DNA from 2 places in the Paenibacillus sp. NPDC057934 genome. Region 2 is predicted to be linked to the other one. Evidence: riboswitches for the same ligand, from Rfam matches in the RefSeq annotation. Region 2 holds a riboswitch; the other holds the start of a gene.
The links. Region 2 has a riboswitch for cyclic di-AMP ahead of ACFVRY_RS28105 (resuscitation-promoting factor). Riboswitches for the same ligand answer to the same signal wherever they lie in the genome.

Region 1 (7,619 bases), on a different contig from region 2:
CAAGAACCCGGTGCGGCAATCACGCAAATAAATAGCTATCGTTGAGGTGCATCCATGAAACGTATTACAGGGGGGATTTTAGCGGCAGTAGTGATCCTTGTGCTGTTGACAGGGTGCTGGAGCCGTCGGGAATTGAATGAACTGGGCATTGTGTCGGGCATCGCAATTGATAAATCTGGGGACCAGTACCATTTGACCGTACAGGTGGTTATACCAGATCAGGTGAATGGCCGTACAGGCAAGCAGGACACTCCGGTTGCGGTATATAAGACGGTGGCGCCGACCCTCTTTGAGGCCTTCCGTAAGCTGACAGAGACGAGTCCCCGTAAGATCTATACTGCTCACATCCGGACCATGGTTCTAAGTGAAGAAGTGGCTCGGGACGGTATTGCCAAAGTGATTGACATTCTAGTACGGAATCCGGAGACAAGACCGGATTATTACATATTGATCGCCAAGGATGCCCCTGCGGAGGATATTCTGAAGGTCTTGACACCGCTGGAGAAAATCCCTGCCGAGGCATTATTCTACTCGCTGGATACTTCAACTAAGGTCTGGGCACCGGTGGCTGCGGTGACTGTCGACACGTTGATTGACCAACTCATGACTACGGGAATGAGTCCTGTGCTGCCGGGGATCTCCATTTTGGAGAATGATAGTTCGGATACTAAATCGGAGGACATGAGACTTATTGATCATCCGGTAAAACTGGGATATTCAGGTATGGCAGTCTTCCGTAACGACAAGCTGATTGGATGGATGACCAAGGACGAAGGCAAAGGTTATAACTATATCAGAAACACGGTTAGCAGCACGGCAGGGCATTTGAAATGTCCAGATGGAAAGTATATTAGTCTGGAAATTATCCGTTCAAACACGGAAATGAAAAGCCGCCTGGAAGCGGGTAAACCTGTTATTGAGATCAGCGCCAAAGTGGAAAGCAACATCGGGGAATTGGAGTGCAGTCTGAACATCAATGATCCAATGGTGCTGGAACAGCTGCAAGCTGCTGGGGAACAGGATCTTGAAGATTTGATGAGGAAATCGGTTGAGGCGGTCCAACGCCGTTATAAAGTGGATGTTTTCGGGTTCGGACAGGCGATCAACAACGCTTACCCCAAGCTGTGGAAGAAGATGGAGCCCCAATGGAATGATGAATTTCCCCATCTGAAAGTGGTGTATAAGGTGGATGCTCATATTCGTAACACGGGCATGATCAGCAATTCGATTGAGCGTCGGATGAAGGAGAAATAGACATGACACTTACGATCATTGTCGTCAGTTTTTGTTCCCTCGCCATCGCTGCCTTCGAACTCCCTCCCTTGATCAGGAAAGGCTGGGCGCGAGAAACGCTAATTTTTATAGTTTTGCTGGTTGCCGGGGCAGTCGTCAGTATTGTGGCTTTAAAAGGAATCCAAACACCCAGTCCAATGCGGATTCCTGAGCTGATCTACAAACCTCTGTATCGATGGATGCAGCACATTCTACAGGTAAAGGATGATTGAGGCATGGAAAATGGGAGAATCAGCTCCAGACAACTTGCTGTGCTGGTCATCTACTTTATTATTGGTGATATGCTGTTGATTCTTCCCTCGCTCACGATATCGGCAGCCAAGCAAGATGGATGGATCTCTGGCGGAATGGGCCTTCTGATCGGTTGGCCTATTGCCTGGTTTCTGTACCGGTTTAGCCGCCTGTTTCCCAAGCTGACGATTATTCAATACAACCGGCGTCTCTTGGGGAGATGGATCGGTGGGCTGATTTCTTTATTTTACCTATACTATTATTTGGTTACTACAGCGATGCTTCTCCGGGAAGCCGGTGATTTTCTCACTACCCAGATTTTTACGGAAACACCGATCAACGCCATTCACTTCATGATGATCATTACGTTGGTATGGGGAGCGAAGAGTGGACTAGAATCGATTGCCCGGTCGGGAGAGACTTTTTTTCCTTTATATATCTTCCTGTTTCTGGCCCTGTTCGTTCTGTTGCTACCTCAAGCCGAATTGTCCAGACTCCAGCCTGTAATGGGCGAGGGACTTCGGGCGATTACGCATGGTTCATTATACAGCAGCACTTTTACGTTCTGTGAGCTGAATACTGTGCTTATGTTCCTACCCTATGTGGTTACCAGCAAGACTACGGAAAGGGATTATTTAATCGGGGTTTTCCTTGGAGGGATGGCGATTTGTTCTATAATCTTGCTCACTCTTCTAGTGATTGGACCCAACCTGGCCTCCAGCTATCTCTATGCTACCTATGCCGCAGCGCAAAAGATCAACGTGGGGAATTTTCTGCAGCGAGTGGAGGCTATCCTGGCTATCAATTGGATTTTATCTACATTTTTCAAAACAATTCTGGACTTCTATGCTTTCCTGCTCGGGACCGCGCAACTCTTCAAGCTACGTGATTATCGTCCGTTGTCTATTCCTGGCGGCATGCTTGTCTTTGGATTGGCGTTTGCCATCACGACCAATACCGTTTATTTCGATTATATTGTCGACTACTATATCTTCTGGGACTTCACCTGTGCTTTAATCCTTCCGCTGATGCTTTATGTTGTATATAAATTTAGGGGTAAAACGTTGTTAAGCAAGTAGTGGGAAAGAATCGTGAGCCGTGCACATGTCTTCGCGCAGGGCTCTTAGCTGCATCTTCAGCTCAGGGACGGGGAGATGGAGAATCTCACCAATGTCCGCCAAGGGAAGGCCCAAGCCGTAGCGCAGTGCGGAGAGGACAAGCCGGTCGTATGCCGGCTGTCCAGGCTCGCCCGCCAGGTATGCGGCGGGCGGTACGGGGGCTGCTGATATTGTGGACAAAGGGGTGTGCATGGTGCGCACCTTCCTTTCGGAGTGGAAGAATGTTGACATTACAGAATGGAATAATAGGCGACGGAGTGTTCCACCAGCCAGCCTGTGTCCAGGCTGATCCATGCTGGTGGCAATGAGGATGCTCCAGGAAGTTGTTCCACGGACAGATGGAGCAGCTTAGGCTTTTGATTCTCCTGCTGGAACTTTCCGGAAAGGACAGGCGGGTACAAAATTGCCTGCAAATTCTGCAAGGCAGTCTGCACCATTGCGAACTGGCTCGGTTGCCAGCTCTGGATAGCCCCGGAAGCAGGGACAGCAAAGATTTCTATTCGTGTCAGCTTGTGTTGTTGTTCTAGTTCCACCTTGGACCCTCCCCGATTCCCATGATTTGCAGAGGGATGTGATGAGTGTCGGTAGCAATATAGCTATGATCGCTGTTATCACACCACAATACGCCAAAGCACACCCGCTTCAGGCGGTGTGATCATAATCCGAATCATACGCCGCACCGCTTTCTTTTGTAAAAAGAGAAAATCTTTCATAGTAACGTCTATCCACGGAATTTCAGCAACCAAGGGAGAGAAAGGGGAGTAAAAGCATGTTTATTGCACGTTATGAGGCCTCTATCTCCCTCAAGCATCGTTTTTCATTTTTGAACGGAAAACGGGCGAAAAACCTGAAATTCCGTCCTTTGGAGAAAAAGAATCCCCATCTACCTAAAATTTTCGATAATCGTGACAAAAACGTGAAAATAAGAGATATAGAGAGATTGAATATCAAGAAAGCGCTACCTGATATGAAAAGGGTTTTCTTTATGCATTATTTTGGCATCCTTGGCGTTTTACAAAAATTCCAGCATGAGAGTATGATTACATCTGTTTCAACCACAACTGAATAGTTGATCCGCTTAATTTCCGTCAAGGAAAGCGGGGGAACCAACAATCGGCAGCCGATGTGAGAGTCGGAGCCGGTTAAGGGGTGAATCCTGTATGGATGCATCAAGTATGCATTTATACGGGTAGGGCGACTCTCACCGCCCGAATCCGTCAGCTAACCTCGTAAGCGTATGGAGAGAGGATGAGTGCAATGTGACCGTTAGCGAGCCACAGAGGAGATCCTTTGTGGTTTTTTGCTGTGCTTTTATAAGCAAAACGCTTGTAAGGCAGCGTCTGGTGACGTGACACAGCCAGACATGGCTGTGTCCGAAAATGACGATAGGTCATGTTCCTTTCGGAGATTTTCGTTGCCTCCTTGTTGTTGTACAAGAGCAGGAGGGGATAAGAGATATGGCGGATCAGATGGAATATGTGCTGGTATGCGCACCAACAAAAGCTGGAGAGCATTTTATCAAGATTTTAAAATTTAGAGGCGTCCAGGTAGCAGGGTTAACGAACAATCAAGAGGAGAAGGCCCGTTTAGAGGAACTGGGAGTTGAGAACACTGTTTTAGTAGATACTCGCCATCAGAAAACGTGGTTTCGTCCATCTTTTCCTGTAGGCAAGGTGTATCTGTTCGAGAGCAGCTTTACGCTATGCTGCCGTTACATCCAGATGTGCCGGGCCTGGACCACACAGCCCATCTTTGTCATCACATCCTCCTTGAACCCTAGATTGGTCTATAAAAGACTGGGTGCAAGTTATGTCATCTATTCCCATAGCGGGGATGCCATTTTTTTGGCGGATAAATCATCCCGTGATCAGGGATAAACAAAGGGGCGGGAAACGATGCTGGATTTGTATATGATTGCTGCGCTGGTCGTTATATACGGCTTGTTCTATGGATTTGTTCAATGGTGCTCGGGTGTAGCCCGGGATGCAGGGGGGAATGAGCGGTGATTGTGATTATTGCGGTGACCTTGCTGCTATTCATCTATCTGGTATATGCGCTGATTCACCCGGAGAAATTTTAGCTACATCTGATGCGAGGAATGACAACAGAAATAGAAGTCTTGCTAAGGAGGGACATTCATGGGCACTCTGCAAATGGTCGTAGTTATCTTAATCCTTCTGCTTCTGGTGAAGCCAGTGGGCACCTATGTGTATCATGTATTCTCTGGCGAGCCTAACCGTACAGACAAATGGTTTGGGCGTACAGAGAATGGTATCTACCGCCTAATTGGGCTGAAGCAACGGGAAGGAATGTCCTGGAAGAAATACGCGTTAAGCTTCATTTTAACGAATATCGTGCTGGTAGCCTTTAGTTATATTATTCTGCGAGTGCAGCGTGGCCTGCCGCTTAATCCAAATGGGACTTCTGATATGGAGCAGACGCTCACGTTCAACACTGTAATCAGTTTTATGACAAATACGAATCTTCAGCACTACAGCGGAGAGACTGGTCTGTCCTATTTCTCGCAAATGGCTGTGATTACGATGATGATGTTCACCTCTGCTGCCAGCGGCTTCTCCGTAGCGATAGCGTTTGTCAGAGGAATCACCGGGCGGGAATCGGTGGGGAACTTTTTTGAAGACTTTGTAAAAGCGCATGTGCGGATCTTTCTGCCGCTGGCATTATTGGTAACGCTGATTCTAGTGGGCCTGCATGTGCCGCAGACGCTGAAGCCTACGCTTGAAGTCACAACACTTGAGGGCCAGGCGCAACACATTGCGATAGGGCCTGTGGCTTCCCTGGAATCGATCAAGCATCTCGGAACAAACGGTGGGGGGTTCTTCGGGGCCAACTCGTCACATCCGTTCGAGAATCCAAGTCCGATTACGAATGTGCTGGAGATTCTTTCGATGTGGATGCTGCCCGCAGCACTTCCGTATACGTACGGTTTGTTTGCCAAAAACAAACGCCAGGGCTGGGTGATTTTCACCGCGATGATGACGCTCTTCGTGCTGCTGCTGGGGCTGAACTATTATGCGGAAACCCGTGGGAATCCGGCGATCAACGCCTTGGGCATCGAGTCCTCACAGGGTAGCATGGAAGGCAAGGAAGTTCGCTTCGGGATTCCACAGTCCTCCCTGTTCACTACGGTGACAACCGCGGCGACCACAGGCAGTGTTAACAATATGCATGACACGCTGACACCGCTGGGTGAGATTACGCCGCTGGCGCTTATGATGCTGAACAATGTGTTTGGCGGTAAGGGTGTAGGGCTGATTAATATGCTGATGTATGCGATTATGGGTGTTTTCCTGTGCGGACTCATGGTCGGCAGAACCCCGGAATTCCTCGGAAGGAAGATCGAAGCCAGAGAGATGAAGCTGATCGCTATCGCGATCCTGATTCACCCGCTTATTATCCTGGTACCGACCGCGGGAGCCTTCCTGACAGAGCTAGGTAAAGGCTCGATAACCAATCCGGGCTTTCACGGGATGACCCAAGTGTTATATGAATATGTTTCCTCGGCCGCCAATAACGGATCTGGCTTTGAGGGACTGGTGGATAATACCTCCTTCTGGAATATAACGACCGGGATCGTCATGCTGTTGGGCCGATACGTCTCCGTTATCGCTATGCTGGCGGTTGCCGGGTCCTTGCTCCGCAAGAACACTGTGCCAGAGACTACCGGAACCTTCCGCACAGACAACGGCTTGTTCACAGGTATTCTGATCGGTACCGTTCTGATCATCGGTGCGCTAACCTTTTTGCCAGTCATTGTGCTGGGGCCGGTTGCCGAGTACTTGACCTTGCGGTAAGCAGTGGCTGTCCATGGCAGGCTTTGCTTAAGCGAAGCTTAGAAAGAGAGGGAGAACAAGATGAGTACTGCGAAAAGAAAAAAGCTGCTGACCGGACCGATACTCCTCAGCGCTGTGAAGGATAGTTTTGTGAAGCTGAACCCGGTAACTCTGCTGAAGAATCCGGTAATGTTCGTAGTCGAGATTGGTACCATCATCGTTCTGCTTATGGTGCTGGCTCCCGGATATTTTCATGCCGAGCAGTCGATGGGTTTTAACATTACGGTATTCTGCATTTTGCTCTTTACCGTTCTGTTCGCTAATTTCGCCGAAGCGCTTGCCGAGGGTCGCGGAAAGGCCCAGGCCGATTCGCTGAAGAAGACTAAACAGGATATTACAGCCAATAAACTGGTGGGAACAGCGATTAAGACGGTCTCCTCCTCTGAGCTGCGTAAAGGCGATATCGTGGTCGTCAGCCAGGGGGAACTAATCCCGGGTGACGGCGAGGTGATTGAGGGACTGGCTTCAGTGGATGAATCGGCCATTACGGGAGAATCAGCCCCAGTCATTAAGGAAGCGGGGGGAGATTTTGGCTCCGTTACCGGCGGTACACGTGTTGTCAGCGATGAGATCAAGGTACGGATTACGAGTGATCCCGGAGAATCGTTCCTGGACCGGATGATCTCTCTTGTAGAAGGGGCCAAACGTCAGAAGACGCCGAACGAGATTGCACTGAACACTCTCTTAATCAGCTTGACGATTATTTTTCTGATCGTTGTCGTTACCTTGCGGCCGATTGCCGGATACTTGGGTATTGCGCTTGATATTCCGGTCATGATTGCTCTGCTGGTCTGTCTGATCCCGACAACAATCGGCGGGCTGCTCTCGGCAATCGGCATAGCGGGCATGGACCGGGTCACCCAGTTTAACGTACTGGCCATGTCCGGGAAAGCGGTGGAGGCTGCCGGGGATATCAATACGATGATCCTGGATAAGACAGGAACCATTACCTTCGGGAACCGGATGGCGAGTGAATTTGTGCCAGTGGGTCAAGAGACCGAATCGGATCTAACGGCGTGGGCCGCGATCAGCTCCTTGAAGGATGAGACACCTGAGGGGCGGTCCGTGATTGAACTCGCCAAGAAGCTGGAACGCAGCTATGACAGCAGTCTTGGAGACGGCG
Region 2 (7,619 bases):
CGGCGGAAGCAGAAGCGCTTCTGGCGGCAAGCGAAGGAACAGAAGAGGTTGTCGGGGAAGGTTATGATAACCTGGCCCGTCTATACCATGAGGGCTTCCACATCTGCAATGTTTACTTTGGGCATTTGCGTACAGAGGGTGATTGTCTGTTCTGTCTTTCTTTTCTTAATAAATGAGGATATCCAGCCGTAGGGGATTTACGCCTACGGTTTTTTTGTAATATAGAAGAGATGTACGGTATTTAAATTTTTTAAAGGTAAGGAGAGCTACAAGATGAATTCGTTCAAAGATTCAGCCATTCCTCTGCTTCCGTCGGAGCGGGTGGATGATTTATTGACTCATGATCTGCACATTATACAAAGCGATGAGGTATTCAGCTTTTCGATGGATGCTGTACTGCTGGCACGATTCGCAGGTATTCCGCCGCGTGGCAGAGTGCTTGACCTCTGCACCGGCAACGGCGTTATTCCCATGCTGCTGACTACACGTACTAGTGCTTCTATAGAAGGAATCGAGATTCAACCCCGTCTGGCTGATATGGCCCGCCGCAGCGTGGCTATGAATGGTCTGGAGGAGCGGATTGTCATCCATGAAGGCGATTTACGTGAGCTGCATACAGTGGCAGGTTATGGTGTATATGACGCAATCACCGTGAACCCGCCCTACATGCCGCTGAACGGGAGCGATCTCAAAATGAATACACACCAGGCGATGGCCCGGCATGAGCTGGGCTGTACACTGGAGGAAGTCATTCAGGCCTGTGTCCGTCTTGTCCGTACTGGAGGTAAGGTGAGTATGGTACACAAGCCGCAGCGTTTGGCTGATATTATCAGCCTGATGCGGCAGTATAGACTGGAGCCGAAAAGTATCCGTTTTGTACATCCCCGTGCGCATCTTGAAGCGAATATGGTGCTTATCGAAGCAGCGCGTGACGGGAAGCCGGAGGTGCGTTTGCAGCCGCCGTTGATCGTTTATAATGAGAACAATGAATATTGTCCGGAGATCATGGACATCTATTTTGGAGCCGGAGAGGGTAGAACATGACAATATCTTGCCAGAGCAGTTTTCAAAACAGCAAAGATGGGGGGGGCCCGGAGGGGAGCGGCTCACTTTATCTTGTGGCTACACCTATTGGCAACCTGGAGGATATGACTTATCGTGCAGTGCGTACCCTCCAGGAGTGTGACATTATTGCTGCTGAGGATACACGAAATACGCGAAAGCTGCTGAGTCATTTTGAGATTTCCCCATCTATGCTATTCAGCTATCACGAGCATAATAAGGCGGCAAGTGGGCCGGAGCTAATACGCTATATAATAGAAGGTAAAAATTTGGCGCTTGTCAGTGACGCCGGTCTGCCGGCTATTTCTGACCCTGGTTCTGACCTCGTTGCACTTGCTATTAGCCATGGTATCCCGGTCATTCCGGTACCCGGTGCGAACGCTGCGTTGTCCGCATTGATTGCTTCCGGATTGCCGACGACAACCTTCACTTTTGCCGGCTTTCTTCCCCGGGAGCGTAAAGACATTCGTGCTGTCTTAGCTCCTCTGCGTTCTGCTCAGGGAACATTATTGTTTTACGAGTCCCCGCATCGGGTACTTAAGACCTTGGAGCATTTGCAGGAGGCATTCGGTAACCGCCGTGTTGTTCTAGCCCGTGAACTAACTAAGCGGTACGAGGAATTTCTGCGCGGAACGATTGAAGAGTGTAGCGCTTGGCTAGACGAGCATCCTCCGCTTGGAGAATATGTCATTGTCGTTGAGGGTGAGAGTAAAGAAGAGGCAGCCGCTGCCGAGTCCGCTTGGTGGCGTGAACTGAGCATCGAAGAACACGTAGCCCACTACGAGGCTAACGACATCCCTCGCAAAGAAGCTATGAAAAAAGCCGCTTCCGACCGCGGTGTGGCCAAACGAGATATTTATAACGCGCTGCTGGAGCGGGAATAGCATTCTAAAAGTATAATTTGGATCTAAGTGTATAAATTGGACAGGGTAAATGATGTTTGATAATGCTGAGGGAATATTGGGAAAACATTAAGCGGTTATTTTGAAGAAGTAATGCTTACGACGAAGCTAGGCAAATCCCGAAGGGAGAGCCATCGCAGTCCGCTCGTCGTAACTTATCCGTCGAATCAACGGTATGCCTAGCGCAGACATCAGCCATTCCCGAAGGGAGAGCCGCCGTAGTCCGCTCGTCGTAACTCGTTCTCCGAATCAGCTGTAAGCCTATCGCCGATGCAAGCCGATTCCTGAAGGGAGAGCGATGAACCCCCGCCATCTGTAGCACGCTGGGTTAGACGTATCACCACCCGGCGCTAACGTAGGGCAATTCCCGAAGGGAGAGCCGCCGTAGTCCGCTCGTCGTAACTCATTCGCCGAATCAGCTGTACGCCTATCGCCGACGCAAGCCAATTCCCAAAGGGAGAGCCGCCACAATCCGCACGCCGTAGCTCATCTCGTCCGCGCCGCATGACGAGGCCCAGGGGGCCGGTCCTAACGCTACCACCACCTTCCGTCCGCGATTGCCGCACTGTCCGCGGGTGTGCCCTTCCGGGTGTCCAGAGGGCTGGCAGCCCTTTGGGGCCCTCCCTACAGGGAGGGTTTGGGAGGGTGCCCCCACAAAAAAAAGTACCCCCCGCATACACGGAGGGCCAAGGAGATATAAAAAGGTTAGAATTAACAATTTGATTTATTCTTATTATATACTATTTGTTTTAGTTTGTCACAGGGGTAGGGATAGTAGAAATGCATTCATGACAAACAATTTTTCCTTTGAAATAAGTTACGTTCTCAGCATTGCCACAGAAGATGCAGGCAGGCTCATATTTCTTAAGCATGATCCGCTCACCGTCCACGTAAATTTCGAGCGCATCCTTTTCACCAATGCCAAGCGTACGGCGCAATTCAATTGGAATAACAACCCGTCCCAGTTCGTCTACTTTTCTTACAATTCCTGTTGATTTCATCATAGTAATCGTTGCCCCTTTCAAATATCAAAAGCGTCATTATTCGACATTCTTCACTGTTTTATGATATCCATAATACCAACGATTCCCAAAACAGTCAACCTTTTTTCTAACGAATTTTAGGGTAATTTTATGGAAATGTACAGTGCTGTTAGGTTTGAAGCGAAACCACCCAAAAATTACATAAATAAATTTTGTCGATTCAACCACTCATTTTGTGTCATAATTCGACAAAGTGCGACATTATTACCCATTATATACCGCCAAGCGCGAAATGACTAATTAAAATTATATGAAGGAGTTGATGTCATGAAGAAGCCGCTCACAGAAGAGAAGGTTTTCAAAGATCCGGTTCACAATTATATTCACGTGCAGGATGTGATCATCTGGCGTTTGATTAATACCAGGGAATTTCAACGGTTGCGCCGGATTCGGCAACTAGGCACCTCTTATCTGACTTTCCATGGTGCAGAACACAGCCGATTCTCGCATTCTCTTGGTGTCTATGAAATTACCCGTCGAATTATTTCCCAGTTTGAGCGAAGTGGATATAAAGGCTGGATTCCGGAAGAACGATTGCTCACGCTCTGTGCAGCGCTGCTTCATGATTTGGGGCATGGTCCGTTCTCCCATTCTATAGAAGAAGCTTTTGAAATGAACCATGAGGACTGGACGTGCCGGATCATTCTGGAGAACACAGAAATCACCAATATTCTGCGGGATGTAGAGGAAGATTTTCCTCAGAAAGTGGCTTCAGTTATCGCTAAAACCTATGAGCACGAAATTGTTGTCAATTTGGTGTCCAGTCCGCTCGATGCTGACCGGATGGATTATCTGCTGCGCGATGCTTATTACACCGGCGTAAACTACGGCACGATTGACATCGATCGAATTCTGCGGGTGCTTCGTCCCTACAATGGAAGAGTTGTAGTTAAGGAATCAGGAATGCATGCGATAGAGGACTATTTGATGTCGCGGTATCAAATGTACTGGCAAGTATATTTCCACCCGGTAACCCGGAGTTCTGAAATTATTTTACGACAGATTTTCCGCCGGGCTAAAGAGCTGTATTTAGAGGGGTATAATTTTAAATTTATGATTCATCCGCTGGGTGACTTGCTTCAGGGAGAAGTGACAGTGGAACAGTATTTGCTGCTAGATGAGGCGCTAGTTCAGACAGCCTTCATGCAATGGACACTGGAGGAGGATGGGCTGCTAAGCGACTTGTGTAGCCGGTTTATTCATCGTAAACTGTATAAATATGTGGAGATGGAGAGCCTCGATCCGGAGACGATTGACGAAATTCGCCGCAGTTTTGCCGGAGCGGGACTGAACCCGGAATATGATTTGGAAATTGATTTTCCGTCAGACCTTCCGTATGATGTGTTTCGTCCGGGAGAGGGTTTTGACAGCAACCAAATATTGCTGCTTGACCGGAAGGATCGGCTGCGTGAAATTTCGGAAGTTTCAGACATTATTCGTTCCATCAGCGGCATTCACCGTGGAAGATATCACTTATATTTTCCACAAGACAAGCTGAATAAGGCGCTTTCAAAACTGCCTGACTCCATTGCTGAAATATTCGCGAAATAAAGATTAAATAGTTATCTTTGAACATAGAAATCAAGACCGGGAGGACAACAGTACATGTACTTATTCGACACACATACCCATCTGGATGCTCCGCAATTCGACGAGGACCGTGAACAGGTCATTGCCCGTGCGGTGGAGGCCGGTGTCAGCAAAATGATCAATATCGGATTTAACCGGGAGACGATTCCAACCACGATGCAGCTCGCCGAATCGTATGATTATATTTATGCAGCCGTGGGATGGCATCCGCAGGATGCGATTGACATGAAGGAGGGGGACCTCGATTGGATCGCCTCGCTGTGTAGTCACAAGAAGGTTGTCGCCATTGGTGAAATCGGTCTCGATTATTACTGGGATACCTCTCCTAAGGACGTGCAGCATGAGGTCTTCCGTAAGCAGATCGGACTAGCCCGTGAGCTGAAGATGCCTATCTGTATTCATGATCGAGATGCCCATGAGGACGTGGTACGAATTCTCCGCGAGGAGAAGGCTAACGAGGTTGGTGGTGTAATGCATTCCTTCTCCGGCAGCTGGGAGACAGCGAAAATGTGCTTGGATTTGGGGTTCCATTTATCCTTCGGAGGACCGATAACGTTCAAGAATGCAAGGGTTCCCAAAGAGGTGCTGGCGCAGACGCCACTGGACCGTTTGTTGATCGAAACAGACTCCCCGTATCTGACGCCACACCCCTTCCGCGGGAAGCGAAATGAGAGCGCTCATGTCAAGTTGGTGGCAGAAGCTGCGGCAGAAATTAAAGGGATAACTTGGGAGGAATTGGCTGAAATTACGTATGCGAACGCGCTGGAACGATTTGGCATTGAGTGAAATCGGGAGAAAACACGGTGAAAAATAGAGGATAGCCGATGTATTAAACTTTTTTAATAAAAAAACAGCCGAATATTACAATATTTTAACCATATATTTGCGTAAACGTGGTTGAATCGTCCTTTACAACATGCATCAAAAAAGGATATCATCTTTTCAGTGCAGTGAGCTGTTGTTACAGTGACAGCCCACGCTATCATGGATCGTCTCGCTGAGTCTCCGTATGGAGAACGGGGGAACCAATATTGTTTTGCCGCATGCAGAGTACCACAAGCACAGCATAGAATGCCGCAGACACTATTTGATTTCTTCACGTGGTCTTTGGGGTGAATTTAAGGGCAACCGCCGTGAGCGGGTGACCCAAGATAGGGCGTCTCTCTTTCGTCCGAACCCGACAGCTAACCCCGTAAGCGAAAGTAAGAGAGGAAACCTCGTGCATAAGCCGCGTATTCTAACATCGGAGAAGCCACGAAAGAGTCCTCATAGAACTCTTTTAGGCTTCTTTTATTTTGAATAATGCGAATGTACCCTGCATACTGTTATATAACAGATGTGGGGGGAGCACTATGCCGGGCAGGCGATCCATGAGCAGGAGACGCAAAGGTATTGCAAATAGCGTGTCCTGTGACAATCTCGAATAGTTTCGTCCGAATGATGACAGTCATCTTGGTATACAGCTGACGACGGGGCTATGTAAGGAGGATGGAGAGAATGGGCGTATTCCAACCAGAAGTATCCCATGATTCGCAATCATCCAGCAGGTCTTACGCTTTACGGTGGGAACAAGTGAATTTTCGCGTACTTTCACTTGCCGGCGTGTTATCGATTTTGATCACGCTGATCATTCTGCTGTACGTGCACGGTCAAAGCAGCAAGCAGATCACTTTAGTAATAGACGGGAAAACGCAGTCTCTGGAAACGCGTGAAGCGATTCTCAGTGATGCACTAGCAAAAGAGCAAATTTCGCTGCAGCCGCATGATCAACTATCTATAGGCCTTAGTGATGAAATAAAAGACGGCGACCGTGTCGTAATTAACCGTGCGCAGCCATTCAGTCTTTCTGCGGATGGTGCAAAAAAGATTTTTTATACGACCGAGAAAACAATCGGTCAGGCCATCAAGAAGCTGGGTATTGCCCTCGAAGGCCATGATAAGATTTTCCCTTCGCTAGATACCACTATCTCTGCCAATATGGATATCAAGATTGTCCGCATTAACAAACAAACTGTACAGCGGACAACGAACTTGCCATATCGAGTCATCAAGACGGCAGACCCCTCCCTTACCAAGGGAACAGTCAGAGTGGCACAGGCGGGCGCACCAGGCGTCATGATCCAGCACATCGAAAAGGTTTATCAAGACGGTGAACTGGCTTCCATGCGTATGGTTGGGAAAGAAGTGCAGACGGTGACCAAAGACAAAATTATCGCCGTTGGCACAAAGCCTCTCCCAAAACCTGTAACAGTGGCCCAAACAACAACTTCCAAAACAGCTAATGCTACCATTTCAACAAAAACCAGTGCCAAGAGCAGTAATGTCGCCACTAAATCGGGCGTCAATTTTGAATACAAGAAATTAATCAAGAACGTCTCGATGACTGCTTATTCTTCAGAAGAACCGGGCATTGGAACTCGTACCGCCTCCGGCACACGCGTAACGGAAGGACGTACGATTGCAGTGGACCCTAATGTAATTCCTATCGGTTGGTGGGTATATATCGAAGGCCTGGGTTTCCGCCGTGCAGAAGATACTGGTGGCGCTATCAAAGGCAATAAGGTGGATGTCTACTACGATTCGCTGAACCATGCACGTAATTTCGGACGCAAGTCTCGTGCTGTGTATGTGATCGGACCTGTAAAACCAGAGCTTAACTAAGTCTGAGCTTTTGCAAAATTAGGTTGAATCAGCTATAGTGAGGGTAGCAATTAAGAATAACTTGTGCTCAGGAAATGATCGCAGAGCTACCGCTCATCACTTATACATTCTTTAGCCAAAAAGAAGGGGAGCGAATCCTCTTCTTTTTGCGTTTACGAGAAGGAGTAAACACTTATGATCAAGGAAGTAATCGTTGTCGAAGGCAAGAGCGACACGATAGCCATCAAGCGAGCGGTTCAGGCGGATACCATCGAGACTGGCGGCTCCGCGGTGGACAAGAAGGTGATTGCCAAAATCGCGCTCGCCATGGAACGGCGGGGTGTGATTATTCTAACGGATCCTGACCATGCGGGGGAGCGTA

Region 1: linked by a shared signal. The riboswitch ahead of ACFVRY_RS11880 (hypothetical protein) and the one ahead of ACFVRY_RS28105 (resuscitation-promoting factor) in region 2 are both predicted to bind cyclic di-AMP.

The regions. Positions count from the first base shown of each region.
Region 1 covers NZ_JBHVPB010000004.1:450,461-458,079, forward strand. The annotation lists gene ACFVRY_RS11850 (spore germination protein) at 1-31, shown strand, start outside; gene ACFVRY_RS11855 (Ger(x)C family spore germination protein) at 55-1,254, shown strand; gene ACFVRY_RS11860 (hypothetical protein) at 1,257-1,505, shown strand; gene ACFVRY_RS11865 (GerAB/ArcD/ProY family transporter) at 1,509-2,603, shown strand; gene ACFVRY_RS11870 (hypothetical protein) at 2,873-3,175, opposite strand; gene ACFVRY_RS11875 (hypothetical protein) at 3,412-3,711, shown strand; cyclic di-AMP (ydaO/yuaA leader) riboswitch at 3,708-3,894, shown strand; gene ACFVRY_RS11880 (hypothetical protein) at 4,100-4,519, shown strand; gene kdpF (K(+)-transporting ATPase subunit F) at 4,651-4,722, shown strand; gene kdpA (potassium-transporting ATPase subunit KdpA) at 4,781-6,457, shown strand; gene kdpB (potassium-transporting ATPase subunit KdpB) at 6,518-7,619, shown strand, end outside.
Region 2 covers NZ_JBHVPB010000018.1:47,525-55,143, reverse strand. The annotation lists gene yabA (DNA replication initiation control protein YabA) at 1-176, shown strand, start outside; gene ACFVRY_RS28135 (tRNA1(Val) (adenine(37)-N6)-methyltransferase) at 274-1,044, shown strand; gene rsmI (16S rRNA (cytidine(1402)-2'-O)-methyltransferase) at 1,041-1,946, shown strand; gene ACFVRY_RS28125 (hypothetical protein) at 2,315-2,470, opposite strand; gene ACFVRY_RS28120 (AbrB/MazE/SpoVT family DNA-binding domain-containing protein) at 2,714-2,968, opposite strand; gene ACFVRY_RS28115 (HD domain-containing protein) at 3,275-4,558, shown strand; gene ACFVRY_RS28110 (TatD family hydrolase) at 4,613-5,383, shown strand; cyclic di-AMP (ydaO/yuaA leader) riboswitch at 5,583-5,811, shown strand; gene ACFVRY_RS28105 (resuscitation-promoting factor) at 6,095-7,258, shown strand; gene rnmV (ribonuclease M5) at 7,433-7,619, shown strand, end outside.